DNA from 2 places in the Streptomyces sp. NBC_00490 genome. Region 1 is predicted to be linked to the other one. Evidence: riboswitches for the same ligand, from Rfam matches in the RefSeq annotation. Region 1 holds a riboswitch; the other holds the start of a gene.
The links. A riboswitch is a leader RNA that binds a small molecule or an ion and turns the genes downstream of it on or off. The one in region 1 is predicted to bind cobalamin.

Region 1 (6,890 bases):
GGCGCCGGACCGCTCGTCGGTCCCGTGCTGGCCGCGCAGATGGGCTATCTGCCCGGCACGATCTGGATCATCGTGGGCGTCATCTTCGCGGGCGCCGTCCAGGACATGGTGGTGCTGTTCTTCTCGACCCGGCGCGACGGCCGCTCGCTCGGCCAGATGGCCCGCGAGGAGATCGGCCCGTTCGGCGGCGCGGCCGCCCTCATCGCCGCCTTCGCCATCATGATCATCCTGCTCGGCGTGCTGGCCCTGGTCATCGTCAACGCCCTCGCCCAGTCGCCCTGGGGCACCTTCTCCATCGCGATGACCATCCCGATCGCCCTGCTCATGGGCTTCTATCTGCGGGTCCTGCGCCCCGGCCGGATCGCCGAGGTCTCGCTCATCGGCGTGGCGCTGCTGCTGTTCGCCCTGGTCGCGGGGCGCTGGGTCGCGGAGTCCTCGTGGGCCGGCACCTTCACCCTCGCGCCCTCGACACTGGTCGTCTGGCTGGTGGCGTACGGCTTCATCGCCTCGATCCTGCCGGTGTGGATGCTGCTCGCACCGCGCGACTACCTCTCCACCTTCATGAAGATCGGCACGATCTTCCTGCTCGCGCTCGGTGTCGTCGTCTCCCTGCCGACCCTGAAGATGGACGCGGTCACCGACTTCGCCTCGCAGGGCAACGGCCCCGTGTTCGCCGGGTCGTTGTTCCCCTTCGTCTTCATCACCATCGCCTGCGGCGCCCTGTCCGGCTTCCACTCCCTCATCTCCTCCGGCACCACGCCGAAGATGATCCAGAAGGAGACGCAGGTCCGGATGATCGGCTACGGCTCCATGCTGATGGAGTCGTCGGTCGCCGTGATGGCGCTGGTCGCGGCCAGCATCATCGACCCGGGCCTGTACTTCGCGATGAACGCGCCCTCGGGAGCGATCGGCACCACCGTGCAGGAGGCCTCACGGGTGGTGACCGGGTGGGGCTACGCGATCTCCCCCGACGCTCTGGCCCGGGCGGCCGAGCGGGTCGAGGAGTCGTCGCTGCTGTCCCGGACCGGCGGGGCACCCACCCTGGCCATCGGGGTCTCGGAGATCTTCTCCAAGGTCACCGGAGGGAGCCTGCGGGCCTTCTGGTATCACTTCGCGATCATGTTCGAGGCGCTGTTCATCCTGACCGCACTCGACGCCGGGACGCGCGTGGGCCGGTTCATGCTCCAGGACATGCTGGGCAACGTCATCAAGCCCTTCAAGAACATCAGTTGGAAGCCCGGCCTCGTCATCACCAGCGCGATCGTGTGCGGTCTGTGGGGGTACTTCCTCTGGGTGGGCGTCCACGAACCGCTCGGCGGGATCAACCAGCTGTTCCCGATCTTCGGCATCTCCAACCAGCTGCTCGCCGCCGTCGCCCTGGCCGTCTGCACCACGCTGCTCGTGAAGTCCGGACGTCTCAAGTGGGCCTGGATCACCGGGATCCCGCTCGCCTGGGACGCCACGGTCACGCTGACCGCGAGCTGGCAGAAGGTGTTCTCCGACGACCCCAAGGTCGGCTTCTTCAAGCAGCGGCAGATCTTCCAGGACGCCATCGACCGGGGTGAGGTGCTGCCGCCCGCCAAGACCATGGACGACATGCGCACCGTGGTCACCAACTCCACGGTGGACGGCGTACTGACGGCCGTCCTCGCGCTGCTGATCGTGGTGGTGATCGCCGACGCGCTGCGGGTCTGCGTCCGGCACGTACGCCGTCCCGCGCTCTCCACGCTCAGCGAGTCGCCGTACGTCGAGTCGCAACTCGTCGCCCCGGCCGGGCTGTTCCCGACCCAGGAGGAGAAGGAGGAGGCACGCCATGAGGTCGGCACTGCGGCGCGCACTTAGGGGTGTGCGCTGGTATGTGCGCGAGCTGACCGACGAGTCGGCGTACGACCGCTATGTCGCGCACGTCCGCCGGGACCACCCGCAGGCGGCCGTGCCGACCCGGCGGGCGTTCGAGCGGATGCGGACGGACCGGCAGGAGGCGGACCCCCGGCAGGGATTCCGCTGCTGCTGACACCTATTGCGGACCTTCACCGAATCGACATACCGATATGCGGACGAGGTCTTCCACTCCTGTCACACCGTGACCTAGATTGCCTGCGCGTTACACGGTGATCAGTGAGGATCGGAGCCGCCGTATGTCAACAGATTCGCCCGAGGCCAGACCACCGGTGGTGACACCGGTGCGGGTCGTCATCGCCCTGTGCCTCCTGGCACCGTTCGTCGCCATGCTGTGGGTCGGCTCGTACGCCAAGGTGGACCCCACGTTCATCGGCATCCCGTTCTTCTACTGGTACCAGATGCTGTGGGTGCTCATCTCGACCGCGCTGACGATGGTCGCGTACAAGCTGTGGCAGCGTGACCAGCGCGCCCGCCGGGAAGGTGCCTCCAAGTGAACGACGGCGTGAACGGCGTGGCACTCGCCGTCTTCATCATCTTCTTCCTGGCCGTCACGGTCATGGGCTTCCTGGCCTCGCGCTGGCGCAAGGCCGAGAACGAACACACGCTGGACGAATGGGGCCTGGGCGGCCGGTCGTTCGGCACCTGGATCACCTGGTTCCTGCTCGGCGGCGACCTCTACACGGCGTACACCTTCGTCGCCGTACCGGCGGCGATCTACGCGGCGGGCGCGGCCGGCTTCTTCGCGGTGCCCTACACGATCCTCGTCTACCCGCTGATCTTCACCTTCCTGCCCCGGCTCTGGTCGGTCTCCCACAAGCACGGCTATGTGACGACGTCCGACTTCGTGCGCGGCCGGTGGGGTTCCAAGGGCCTGTCGCTGGCGGTGGCCGTCACGGGCATCCTGGCGACGATGCCCTACATCGCCCTCCAACTCGTCGGCATCCAGGCGGTGCTGGACGTGATGGGCGTCGGCGGCGGGGAGGACACCAACTGGTTCGTCAAGGACCTCCCGCTGCTCATCGCCTTCGGTGTGCTGGCGGCGTACACCTACTCCTCGGGACTGCGCGCCCCCGCGATGATCGCGTTCGTGAAGGACACGCTGATCTACATCGTCATCGCGGTGGCGATCATCTACATCCCGATCAAGCTGGGCGGGTTCGACGAGATCTTCGGCGCGGCGAACGACAAGTACACCGCCGCCAAGGCGGGCGGCCTGGTCCCGATCGAGGCGGGCCAATGGACGTACGCCACGCTGGCGTTGGGCTCCGCGCTCGCGCTGTTCATGTACCCGCACTCGATCACCGCGACGCTCTCCTCCAAGAGCCGTGAGGTGATCCGCCGCAACACCACGATCCTGCCCCTGTACTCGCTGATGCTGGGCCTGCTCGCCCTGCTGGGCTTCATGGCCATCGCGGCCGGTGTCGACGTCACCAACCCGCAGTTGGCGATCCCGCAGCTCTTCGAGGACATGTTCCCGAGCTGGTTCGCGGGCGTGGCCTTCGCGGCGATCGGCATCGGCGCGCTGGTGCCGGCGGCGATCATGTCCATCGCGGCAGCGAACCTCTTCACCCGCAACATCTACAAGGACTTCATCAAGCCGGACGCGACGCCGCAGCAGGAGACGAAGATCTCCAAGCTGGTCTCGCTGCTGGTGAAGGTGGGCGCCCTGATCTTCGTCCTCACCATGGACAAGACGGTCGCCATCAACTTCCAGCTCCTGGGCGGCATCTGGATCCTCCAGACCTTCCCGGCGCTGGTCGGCGGCCTGTTCACCCGCTGGTTCCACCGCTGGGCGCTGCTCGCGGGCTGGGCGGTCGGCATGATCTACGGCACGGTCGCCGCGTACGGCGTGGCCTCCCCGACGCAGAAGCACTTCGGCGGCTCGTCGAAGGAGATCCCGGGCATCGGCGAGATCGGCTACATCGGTCTGACGGCGTTCGTGCTCAACGTGGCGGTCACAGTGGTCCTCACGTTCGTCCTGAGGGCCGCGAAGGCCCCCGAGGGCATCGACGAGACGCGCCCCGAGGACTACACGGCGGACGCGGGCGACCCGGGCGTACAGGTGGAACTGCCGCCGGCGACCGCGGGTTCCGCTCACTAGGGTCACGTTGACCGACGGGCCGCCGGAATATCCGGCGGCCCGTCGGCGTGCGGTCGGGCACACTCGCCCTCATGGACATCGAGATCCGGGCAGCGGACCCCACCGAATACGACGCGATCGGCGAGATCACGGCCCAGGCCTACCTCCTGGACGGCCTCCTCGCCTTCGGCGAGAGCGACTGGTACCTGGGCGAGTTGAGAGACGTCGCCAAACGAGCCGCGGCGGCAGAGGTACTCGTGGCCCTCCTCGGCGGCGAGCCGATAGGCACCGTCACCTACGTCCCCGCCGGCGGCCCCATGGCGGAGCTCTCCCGCCCCGGGGAGGCCGAGATCCGCATGCTGGCCGTGTCCCGGGCGGCGCGCGGCAGAGGAGCCGGCGAAGCCCTCGTCCGTGCCTGCGTCGACCGGGCGAAAGCCGCCGACGGCTGCACCGGCATGGTCCTGTCGACGCAGCCGGTCATGCACGCCGCGCACCGCGTCTACGAACGCCTCGGCTTCACCCGCGCCCCCGCCCGCGACTGGAACCCGATCGAGGGCGTCGACTTCACGCTCCTCACCTATGAGTTGACTCTCTGAAGTCGCTGCGACACAACATCTAGGGGTGCCAACTGAACCCGGCACAAGATGTATGCTCATGCTCGCTGTCGCCGCAGGGGAATCCGGTGCGAATCCGGAACTGTCCCGCAACGGTGTACTCATGTGTGCATAAGCGCATATGAGAGTCAGTCCGAGGACCTGTCGACAGTGTGCCCAGGCCGCCGTGGCCCGGGTGCCAAGACGTCCGGGCCTCGTGGAGTGGGCCGGTGGACGCGACGCCCCGTGCGCTCGTGTGCTGCCCCCTGCCCTCCGCAAGGCCCCGTGCCGAGCGAGGGAGAGCCCCCACGTGACCATCGCGCCAGTCGACCCGGCTTCAGTGACGCAGGCGGAGACCGACGGTCCCGGAACAGCGCTGCTGCGGATCCTGACCGAGCTGACCGCCGACCTCCCCGACGCCGACCCCGGGCGGGTCGCCGCCGCCGCGCTGCGCGGCCGGTCCGCCCGGGCCGACGAGTCGGAGCTGCGCGAGCTGGCGACCGAGGCGGCCGCGGGGCTGATCTCCGAGGACCCCGCCTACTCCCGGCTCGCCGCCCGGCTGCTGACGATCAGCATCGCCGCCGAGGCCGCCTCGCAGGGCGTCACGACCTTCACCGAGTCGGTCGCGGTCGGCCACCGTGAGGGCCTGATCGCGGACCGCACGGCGGAGTTCGTCCGGGTGCACGCCGCGAGGCTCGACGCCCTGATCGACGTGCACGCCGACGACCGCTTCGGCTACTTCGGCCTGCGCACCCTGCACAGCCGTTACCTCCTGCGGCACCCGATCACGCGCCAGGTCATCGAGACCCCCCAGCACTTCATGCTCCGGGTGGCGTCCGGCCTCGCCGAGGACGACACGGCCCGGGCCATGGACGAGGTCGCCGCGCTCTACCGGCTCATGAGCCGCCTCGACTACCTCCCCTCCTCCCCCACGCTCTTCAACTCCGGCACCCGGCACCCCCAGATGTCGTCCTGCTACCTCCTCGACTCCCCGCTGGACGAGCTGGACTCCATCTACGACCGCTACCACCAGGTCGCCCGTCTCTCGAAGCACGCCGGCGGCATCGGACTGTCGTACTCCCGCATCCGCAGCCGCGGTTCGCTGATCCGCGGCACCAACGGGCACTCCAACGGCATCGTCCCGTTCCTGAAGACGCTCGACGCCTCGGTCGCCGCCGTGAACCAGGGCGGCCGGCGCAAGGGTGCGGCCGCGGTCTACCTGGAGACCTGGCACTCCGACATCGAGGAGTTCCTGGAGCTGCGGGACAACACCGGTGAGGACGCCCGGCGTACGCACAACCTGAACCTCGCGCACTGGATCCCGGACGAGTTCATGCGCCGGGTGAACGCCGACGGCCAGTGGTCCCTGTTCTCCCCCGCCGACGTGCCCGAGCTGGTGGACCTGTGGGGCGCCGAGTTCGACGCGGCGTACCGCGAGGCGGAGGCGAAGGGCCTCGCCAAGAAGACCATCCCGGCCCGTGACCTGTACGGCCGCATGATGCGCACCCTCGCGCAGACCGGCAACGGCTGGATGACCTTCAAGGACGCCGCCAACCGCACCGCCAACCAGACGGCCGAGGCGGGCAGCGTCGTCCACTCGTCCAACCTGTGCACCGAGATCCTGGAGGTGACCGACGACGGGGAGACGGCGGTCTGCAACCTCGGGTCCGTCAACCTCGGCGCGTTCGTGGTCGGCGACGACATCGACTGGGAGCGGCTGGACGAGACCGTCCGCACCGCCGTGACCTTCCTCGACCGGGTCGTCGACATCAACTTCTACCCGACCGAGCAGGCGGGCCGCTCCAACGCCCGCTGGCGCCCGGTGGGCCTGGGCGCGATGGGCCTCCAGGACGTCTTCTTCAAGCTGCGGCTGCCCTTCGACTCCCCGCAGGCCAGGGCGCTCTCCACCCGGATCGCCGAGCGCATCATGCTCGCCGCGTACGAGGCCTCCGCCGACCTGGCCGAGCGCAACGGCCCGCTGCCGGCGTGGGAGCGGACCCGTACCGCGAAGGGTGTCCTGCACCCCGACCACTACGACGTGGAGCTCACCTGGCCGGAGCGCTGGGCGGCACTGCGGGAACGCATCGCGGCGGTCGGCATGCGCAACTCGCTCCTGCTGGCGATCGCCCCCACGGCCACCATCGCGTCCATCGCGGGCGTGTACGAGTGCATCGAGCCGCAGGTCTCGAACCTCTTCAAGCGCGAGACGCTGTCCGGTGAGTTCCTCCAGGTCAACTCCTACCTGGTGGCCGAGTTGAAGAAGCTCGGCGTCTGGGACGCGCAGACCCGTGAGGCGCTGCGCGAGGCCAACGGCT
Region 2 (6,890 bases), 3.8 Mb from region 1:
TACGACGGCGATGTCGGCGCCCTCGACGAGCGCGGGCAGCTCCTCGGCGACGTCCACGCGGGTCGGGTTGCCGATCCGGTAGTCGGCACCGGAAGCGGCACGGGCCGCCAGCAGGTCCGTGTCGGCGGTCGACAACAACAACACAGTGCTCATGCAGGCGCTCCCGGTGGAATGAAAGGCAGTCCTTGCGGCGCGCCGGACTCGATGAGCCGCCACAGCGCGTCGGTGTCCGCGTGCTGTTCGATGAGGTCGCCGAGCCGGTCGAGCTGCTCCTCGCGCAGCGCGGCGAACGACGTGTCGGGGGCCGGTACGAAGCGGCGGCCCGCGGCGGCGGCCACCTCGCGCAGGAAGGCCCGCCGGAAGCCGTCCGACTCCAGCGAGCCGTGCCAGTGGGTGCCCCAGGTCTGGCCGACCCGGCAGCCGTCCAGGAACGGTTCGCCGCCACTGACGTCGGCGACCCCGTGATGGATCTCGTACCCGGCGACGTGCTCGCCGAGGGCTTCGCCTTCCGGCCGGGTGAGGGTCTTCTCGCGGGCGAACCGCACCCGCACGGGCAGTACGCCGAGCCCTTCGACATGCCCCCGCCGGCTCTCGACCTCGTCCTCGATGTGTTCACCGAGGATCTGGAAGCCGCCGCAGATGCCGAGGACGGGCCGCTGTTCGGCGACCCTGCGCTCGATGGCCCGCGCCAGTCCCCGCTCCCGCAGCCACTCCAGGGCCCGGACCGTCCCCCGGGTCCCGGGGATCACCACGAGGTCGGCGTCGGCCAGTTCCTCCGGCCGGTCCACGAACCGTACGACGACGCCCGGTTCGGCGGCGAGGGCGTCCACGTCGGTGAAGTTGGACATGAGCGGGATCGCGCAGACGGCGACCCGCAGCACGTCCTCGCCGACGGGCGGGGCCGTGTTCGACTCCCGTACGGTCCCTCGCAGGGAGACCCGGAGCCCGTCCTCCTCGTCGATGCCGAGCCCGTGCTGAAAGGGCAGCACGCCGTACGTATGGCGTCTGGTGAGGCCGTGGAGCATGTCGAGCCCGGGCTCCAGGAGGCTGACATCGCCGCGGAACTTGTTCACGAGGAACCCGGCGACGAGGGCCTGGTCCTCCGGCGAGAGCAGCGCGACGGTCCCGAAGAAGGAGGCGAAGACGCCCCCGCGGTCGATGTCGCCGACGACGAGGACAGGGAGCCGGGCATTCCTGGCGATGCCCATGTTGACGATGTCGGTCCGCCGCAGATTGATCTCGGCAGGACTGCCGGCCCCCTCACAGATCACCGCGTCATACGTGCCCCGCAGTTCGGCGAGGCAGTCCAGCACGGTGCCGAGCAACTGCTGCTGGCGGCCCCCGTGGTAGCCGCGCGCACTGAGCTCACCGACCGGCTTGCCGAGCAGCACGACCTGACTGCTCTGCTCGCCACCCGGCTTCAGCAGCACGGGATTCATGAGCGCGGTCGGCTCGACACGGCAGGCCTGGGCCTGCATGGCCTGCGCCCGCCCGATCTCGGCACCCTCGCGGGTCACGAACGAATTGAGGGACATGTTCTGCGCCTTGAAGGGCGCGACCTTGACCCCCTGCCGTACCAGCCACCGGCAGATCCCGGCGGTGACGACACTCTTGCCCGCGTCGGAGGTGGTGCCGGCGACGAGCAGCCCACCGCCGCTCATGACGCACGCGCCTTGAGAGCGGCCCGCGCGGCGACACTGGCGCCGAGCGCGAGCAGACCGACGCGACGGGACAGCCGTACGGCCCGCTCGATGTCCTGGACCTCCACGGAACGCCCCTCCTGATTCAGCACGGGCCGGTGCTCGACACGCCCCGCGTACGACAAGGTCCCGCCGAGCCGCACACCCAGGGCCCCGGCGAACGAGGCCTCCACGGGCCCGGCGTTGGGGCTCGGATGCTTGCCCGCGTCGGCGCGCCAGGCCCGCAGCGCCCCCCGTGGATCGCTCCCGGCGACAGCGGCCAGTACGGCGGTCAGCCGGGCCCCCGGCCACCCGGCGACGTCGTCGAGCCGCGCCGAGGCCCAGCCGTACCGCCGGTGCCGCGGCGACTTGTGCCCGACCATGGCGTCAAGGGTGTTGACGGCGCGGAACCCGAGCAGCCCGGGCACGCCACCCACGGCCCCCCACACCAGGGCCCCCACGACGGCGTCGGAGGTGTTCTCGGCGACGGACTCGACCACGGCCCGGGCGATCCCGTCGGCGTCGAGGGCCTGCGGATCCCGCCCGCACAGATGAGGCAGCCGCTCCCGCGCCGCCTCGACGTCCCCGGCTTCCAGGGCCCGCCCGATGGCGCGTGCCTCGCGCACGAGCGAAGTGCCGCCCACGACGGCCCAGGTGGCGGCACCGGTCAGCGCGACGGAGGCGGCGGGGGAGGGACGTACGGCCTTCTGCGCCACGGCTCCGAGCGCGACGGAGCCCCCGGCGCACACCGCGGTGTGCAGGGCCCCCCACCCCCGGTGGTCCCGCCACAACACCCGCTCCACGGCACCCGCGGCCCGCCCGAACACGGCGACCGGATGCCCCCGGCGTGGATCACCGAGCAGCAGGTCACCGAGAAGTCCGGCGGCGGCGCCGTACGCGAAGACGCGATCGGCACGCATCGGCTCAGCCGGCCGTGGCGTCGGACAGCGACCTGGTGCGGTATCTCAAACGGCAGGCGAGCATGGCGATATGTCCTCACTCAGGGTGTCCACGCCCTGGTTCGACGAGACCGACGACGAGAGTTCCTGGCTCCCGGGGCTACCTACCCCGGTCACAGTGGCGGGACCGCGCCGGACTTCCACCGGCTTCCTCTTCTGCCGTCGTACATGGCCCCGGCAGTCCACCACGGGCCCGGAAGGGCCGTCAACTTGCCGTTGACCTGGGACGGGAGAGTGTGCTGAGGCCCACACACGGGGGGTTGCGGGCGCGACAAAAACGTGGGGTGCGGGACGGTGAACCGTCCCGCACCCCACGGGGTGTCCGCTCGTCGCGTCAGGCGACGATCAGATAGATCCCGTACGTCACCGCCGCCGCGCACGCCGCGAAGCAGGCGTAGGCGCCGGTGACCGCGAGGGCCGCGGATCCGCCCTGGGCGGTGGCCCGCTCCTGGCGGGACAGGCCCATGATGCCGAGGGTGAACAGGGCCACGAGGGCCACGGTGACCACGAGGCTGACGCCGAAGACGGAACTCAGCGCTTCCCAGTCGATCTTCATGTCGGTGATTCCTTCGTTCCTGGGTGCGGCGGGCTCAGACGGCGGCCGGCGGAGCGGCGGGCTCCGGGGCGACGGTCGGGACCGGGGCCGGGATCGTGGCCGTGAGGTCCTCGGTCACCGTGCCCGCCGGGGGAGGGGTGACCGCGGCGATCGCCGTCGTCACCACGCCGGCCGGCTCCTCGTCGCTGTCGTTGACGTTCGTGTGGTCGATGACCTCGCGGCGCGAGAGCTTCCAGATCGCCGCGCTGGAGGCGATGAGGAAGACCGCCACGACCGCCGTGCCCCAGTCGCCGAAGCCGGTGACCCACTCCGCCAGCGCGCCCACCATGGCCGCGGCCGGCAGGGTCAGGCCCCACGCCACGAACATCCGCGTCGCCGTGGACCAGCGGACGACGCCGCCCTTGCGGCCGAGGCCCGCGCCCATCACCGAACCGGAGACCGAGTGCGTGGTGGAGAGGGAGAAACCGAGGTGCGAGGAGGCGAGGATGACCGTGGCCGCGCTGGTCTGGGCGGCGAAGCCCTGCTGCGGCTGGAGGTCGGTCAGGCCCTTGCCCATCGTGCGGATGATGCGCCAGCCGCCGAGGTAGGTGCCGAGCGCGATGGCGAGACCCGCGGAGAGGATGACCCAGGTGGGCGGGTCGGAGTCGGGAGCGACGGCGCCGCCGGCGACCAGGGCCAGGGTGATGATGCCCATCGTCTTCTGCGCGTCGTTGGTGCCGTGGGCCAGCGAGACCAGGCCCGCCGAGGCGATCTGGCCGGCGCGGAAGCCCTTCGCGGCGGCCTTGCCGTCGGCCTTCTTGCCCATGGAGTAGGAGAGGCGGGTCGCGAGCATCGCGGCGAGGCCCGCGACGATGGGCGCCGCGATTGCCGGGATCAGGACCTTGGTGACCAGGACGTCACCGTGGACCGCGCCCATGCCCGCGGAGGCGATGGTGGCACCGATCAGACCGCCCATGAGGGCGTGCGAGGAGCTGGAGGGGAGTCCGACCAGCCAGGTCAGCAGGTTCCAGAGGATCGCGCCGACCAGGGCGGCGAAGATGACCTCGGGACGTATGCCGCTCTCGTCGACGAGACCCTTGGAGATCGTGTTGGCGACCTCCACGGAAAGGAAGGCGCCCACAAGGTTCAGCACGGCGGACATGGCCACCGCGACCTTGGGCTTGAGTGCACCGGTCGAGATGGTGGTGGCCATCGCGTTGGCGGTGTCGTGAAAACCGTTCGTGAAATCGAACGCAAGTGCGGTTACCACCACAATCGCGAGGATCAGCGAGAAGTTTTCCATTTACCCAGGCAATCGTTCGAGCGTCATTGGCTCGTCGAACGTAGGTAACCAGGGTGAACGGAAGATGAACTGAGGCGGGCCGCACGGTGTCTGGAACCGAGGGATTCCCCTCCGATCCTCCAGCGCGGCCCGACCGCCGCCCGATTACGCGCCCCGGGCGAACTTCTTCAGCTGTGCCGGGGACCCGTTGAAGAGATTCTGATCACCCGGCAGGCTGCCGCCGTTGTCGTACTGCCAGATGGTCCAGTACCCCCACCCGGCCGGCAGCGCCCCGGCGTCCGCCGCGTTGTAGCGGGCCACCCACAGCGCGTGGTTCGAGGCGAAGGCCCCGCTGCCGCCGGTGCAGGTGTTCCACCAGTGGGCGGTCGTGTAGATCACCGGGCGGCGCCCGGTCAGTCGCTTCACCTCGTTGCTGAAGGACTTGATCCAGCTGACCATCTTCGCCTTCTTGAGGCCGTAGCACTTGTGCTTCCTGTCGTACGGGTTGTACTCGATGTCGAGCGCCGGCGGCAGCGTCCAGCCGTCCGCGCTCCAGCCGCCGCCGTTGCGTACGAAGTGCGCCGCCTGTGTCCTGCCCGACGACTTGTCCGGCAGGGCGAAGTGGTAGGCCCCGCGGATCAGGCCCGCGTCGCGCGCCCCGTTGTACTGCTGGTCGAAGTACGGGTTGCGGTAGGAGTGGGACTCGGTCGCCTTGACGTAGACGAACCTCGCTCCCTTGGACTTCGCCTTCTGCCAGTCGACGTTCTTCTGATGCGAGGAGACGTCGTGCCCCTTGGGTTTACCGGCCGCGGACGCCGGAGACTCGGCCAGCGCGGTCCCCGCGAGGGTGAGCGCCGCCACGGACGCGGCGAGGACGCGGCCGCGGTGGCGGGACGGTTTGCGATCACGAGCCATATTTCCCCCCGGAATGGCGACGTGCACGACAAAACAGGCAGAGATTACTGGAAGCTCCGCGCCTGCCCGGCGCTCTACGGCCAAGCCGTCACAGAGGGGGAAGTGTCCGCATTTGCGACCTTCCGGACGCCTGGCCTCCGTCCTAAAGTGCCCCCGCCCGGCCGCGTTCGGCGGCCCCACCTGACAGGATCGCGGCATGGCTGAGCAGCGACGCGACCGGCGGGACGGACGGGGCGCCGGAGAGGGCGCACCGGATGTGCCGGAGCCGTGGCGGCGGAGTGTGCGCGCCGAGGAGGTGCCCGCCTGGGGGGAACTGGTCGCCACCGCGCGCCGCACCGTCTCCGACGGACTCGTCGTCGGCACCTCCGGCAACGTCTCCGTGCGCGTCGGCGACACCGTGCTGGTCACACCCTCGGGTGTGCCGTACGACCGGCTGACACCGGACGACGTGACCGGCGTCGACCTCGACGGCCGCCGGGTCCTGGGCTCACTTGTCCCGACCAGCGAACTCCCCATGCACCTCGCGATCTACCGCACCACCGACGCCGGCGCCGTCGTCCACACCCACGCCGTCCACGCGACGGCCGTCTCGACGCTCGTCCCGGAGCTCCCGGCGATCCACTACATGTCCGGCGCCCTCGGCGGCGCAGTCCGAGTTGCCTCATATGCGGCATACGGCACCGAGGAGTTGGCCGAGAACATGCTCCACGCCCTCGCCGACCGCACCGCCTGCCTCCTGCGGAACCACGGCACGATCACCTACGGCACCACCCTGGACCAGGCCTACGGCCGCACCGCCCAGCTGGAATGGATGTGCCGCCTGTGGCTGACGGCGTCCTCCGTGCCGGGCCTGGCCCCGACCCTGCTGTCGCCGGAACAGGTGGCCGAGGCGGGGGAGCGGCTACGGGGGTACGGGCAGCGCGAGTGACACGGCCGAGCGCCCGGCCGTCCTCGCGATGACCGGTCCCGGCGGCGGCGAACTGTCCCGCATCACTCCGAATCGTCCTCCCACTGGCCCGTGACCGGGTCCGCCAGGACACTGGACGGGTGCGCACAGTCAAAGCGACGGCAGCAGCCGTCACCATGGCCCTGGCCGCCGGCGCCGCGAGCGTCGCCGCCGGACGACTCGCCAGCGACGCCGCGCTGAAGGCGCCCCCGGGCCGTCCGCTGCCCAACGAACCCCGGCTCACCGTGCACGCCACGGCCGCCGGCCAGGTCGCGCTCACCCGGGACCTGGCCGCCCTGCGCCCCGGCACCTACGGCCTCTCCGGCGACACCACCCACGCGGTCGTCGGCCCCGTCCTCGACTCCGCGTCCCACTCCGCCGACACCGTCGTACGCCGCCTGGAACGCGTCACCCACGGCACCCTGCGACCCGGCGACACGGTGTGGTTCACCCCCAACACCCACATCGGCGACCCCGGATCCGCCCTGGGCCTCGACCACGAGGACGTCGAGATCCCGGGCGAACTCGGCACCCTGCCCGCCTGGTTCGTCCCCGGCGTACGGAGCACGTGGGT

Region 2: it holds a riboswitch for cobalamin, as region 1 does, so the genes downstream of both, OG381_RS13240 (cobalamin biosynthesis protein) here and OG381_RS30830 (ribonucleoside-diphosphate reductase subunit alpha) in region 1, are expected to answer to the same signal.

Annotation. Positions count from the first base shown of each region.
Region 1 is NZ_CP107869.1:6,724,733-6,731,622, reverse strand. It holds gene OG381_RS30855 (carbon starvation CstA family protein) at 1-1,842, shown strand, start outside; gene OG381_RS30850 (YbdD/YjiX family protein) at 1,814-2,014, shown strand; gene OG381_RS30845 (DUF3311 domain-containing protein) at 2,139-2,396, shown strand; gene mctP (monocarboxylate uptake permease MctP) at 2,393-4,003, shown strand; gene OG381_RS30835 (GNAT family N-acetyltransferase) at 4,075-4,578, shown strand; cobalamin riboswitch at 4,631-4,759, shown strand; gene OG381_RS30830 (ribonucleoside-diphosphate reductase subunit alpha) at 4,886-6,890, shown strand, end outside.
Region 2 is NZ_CP107869.1:2,937,773-2,944,662, reverse strand. It holds gene cobN (cobaltochelatase subunit CobN) at 1-153, opposite strand, end outside; gene OG381_RS13245 (cobyric acid synthase) at 150-1,661, opposite strand; gene OG381_RS13240 (cobalamin biosynthesis protein) at 1,658-2,599, opposite strand; cobalamin riboswitch at 2,701-2,840, opposite strand; gene OG381_RS13235 (hypothetical protein) at 2,973-3,194, opposite strand; gene OG381_RS13230 (inorganic phosphate transporter) at 3,229-4,476, opposite strand; gene OG381_RS13225 (lysozyme) at 4,621-5,370, opposite strand; gene OG381_RS13220 (class II aldolase/adducin family protein) at 5,567-6,298, shown strand; gene OG381_RS13215 (alpha/beta hydrolase) at 6,418-6,890, shown strand, end outside.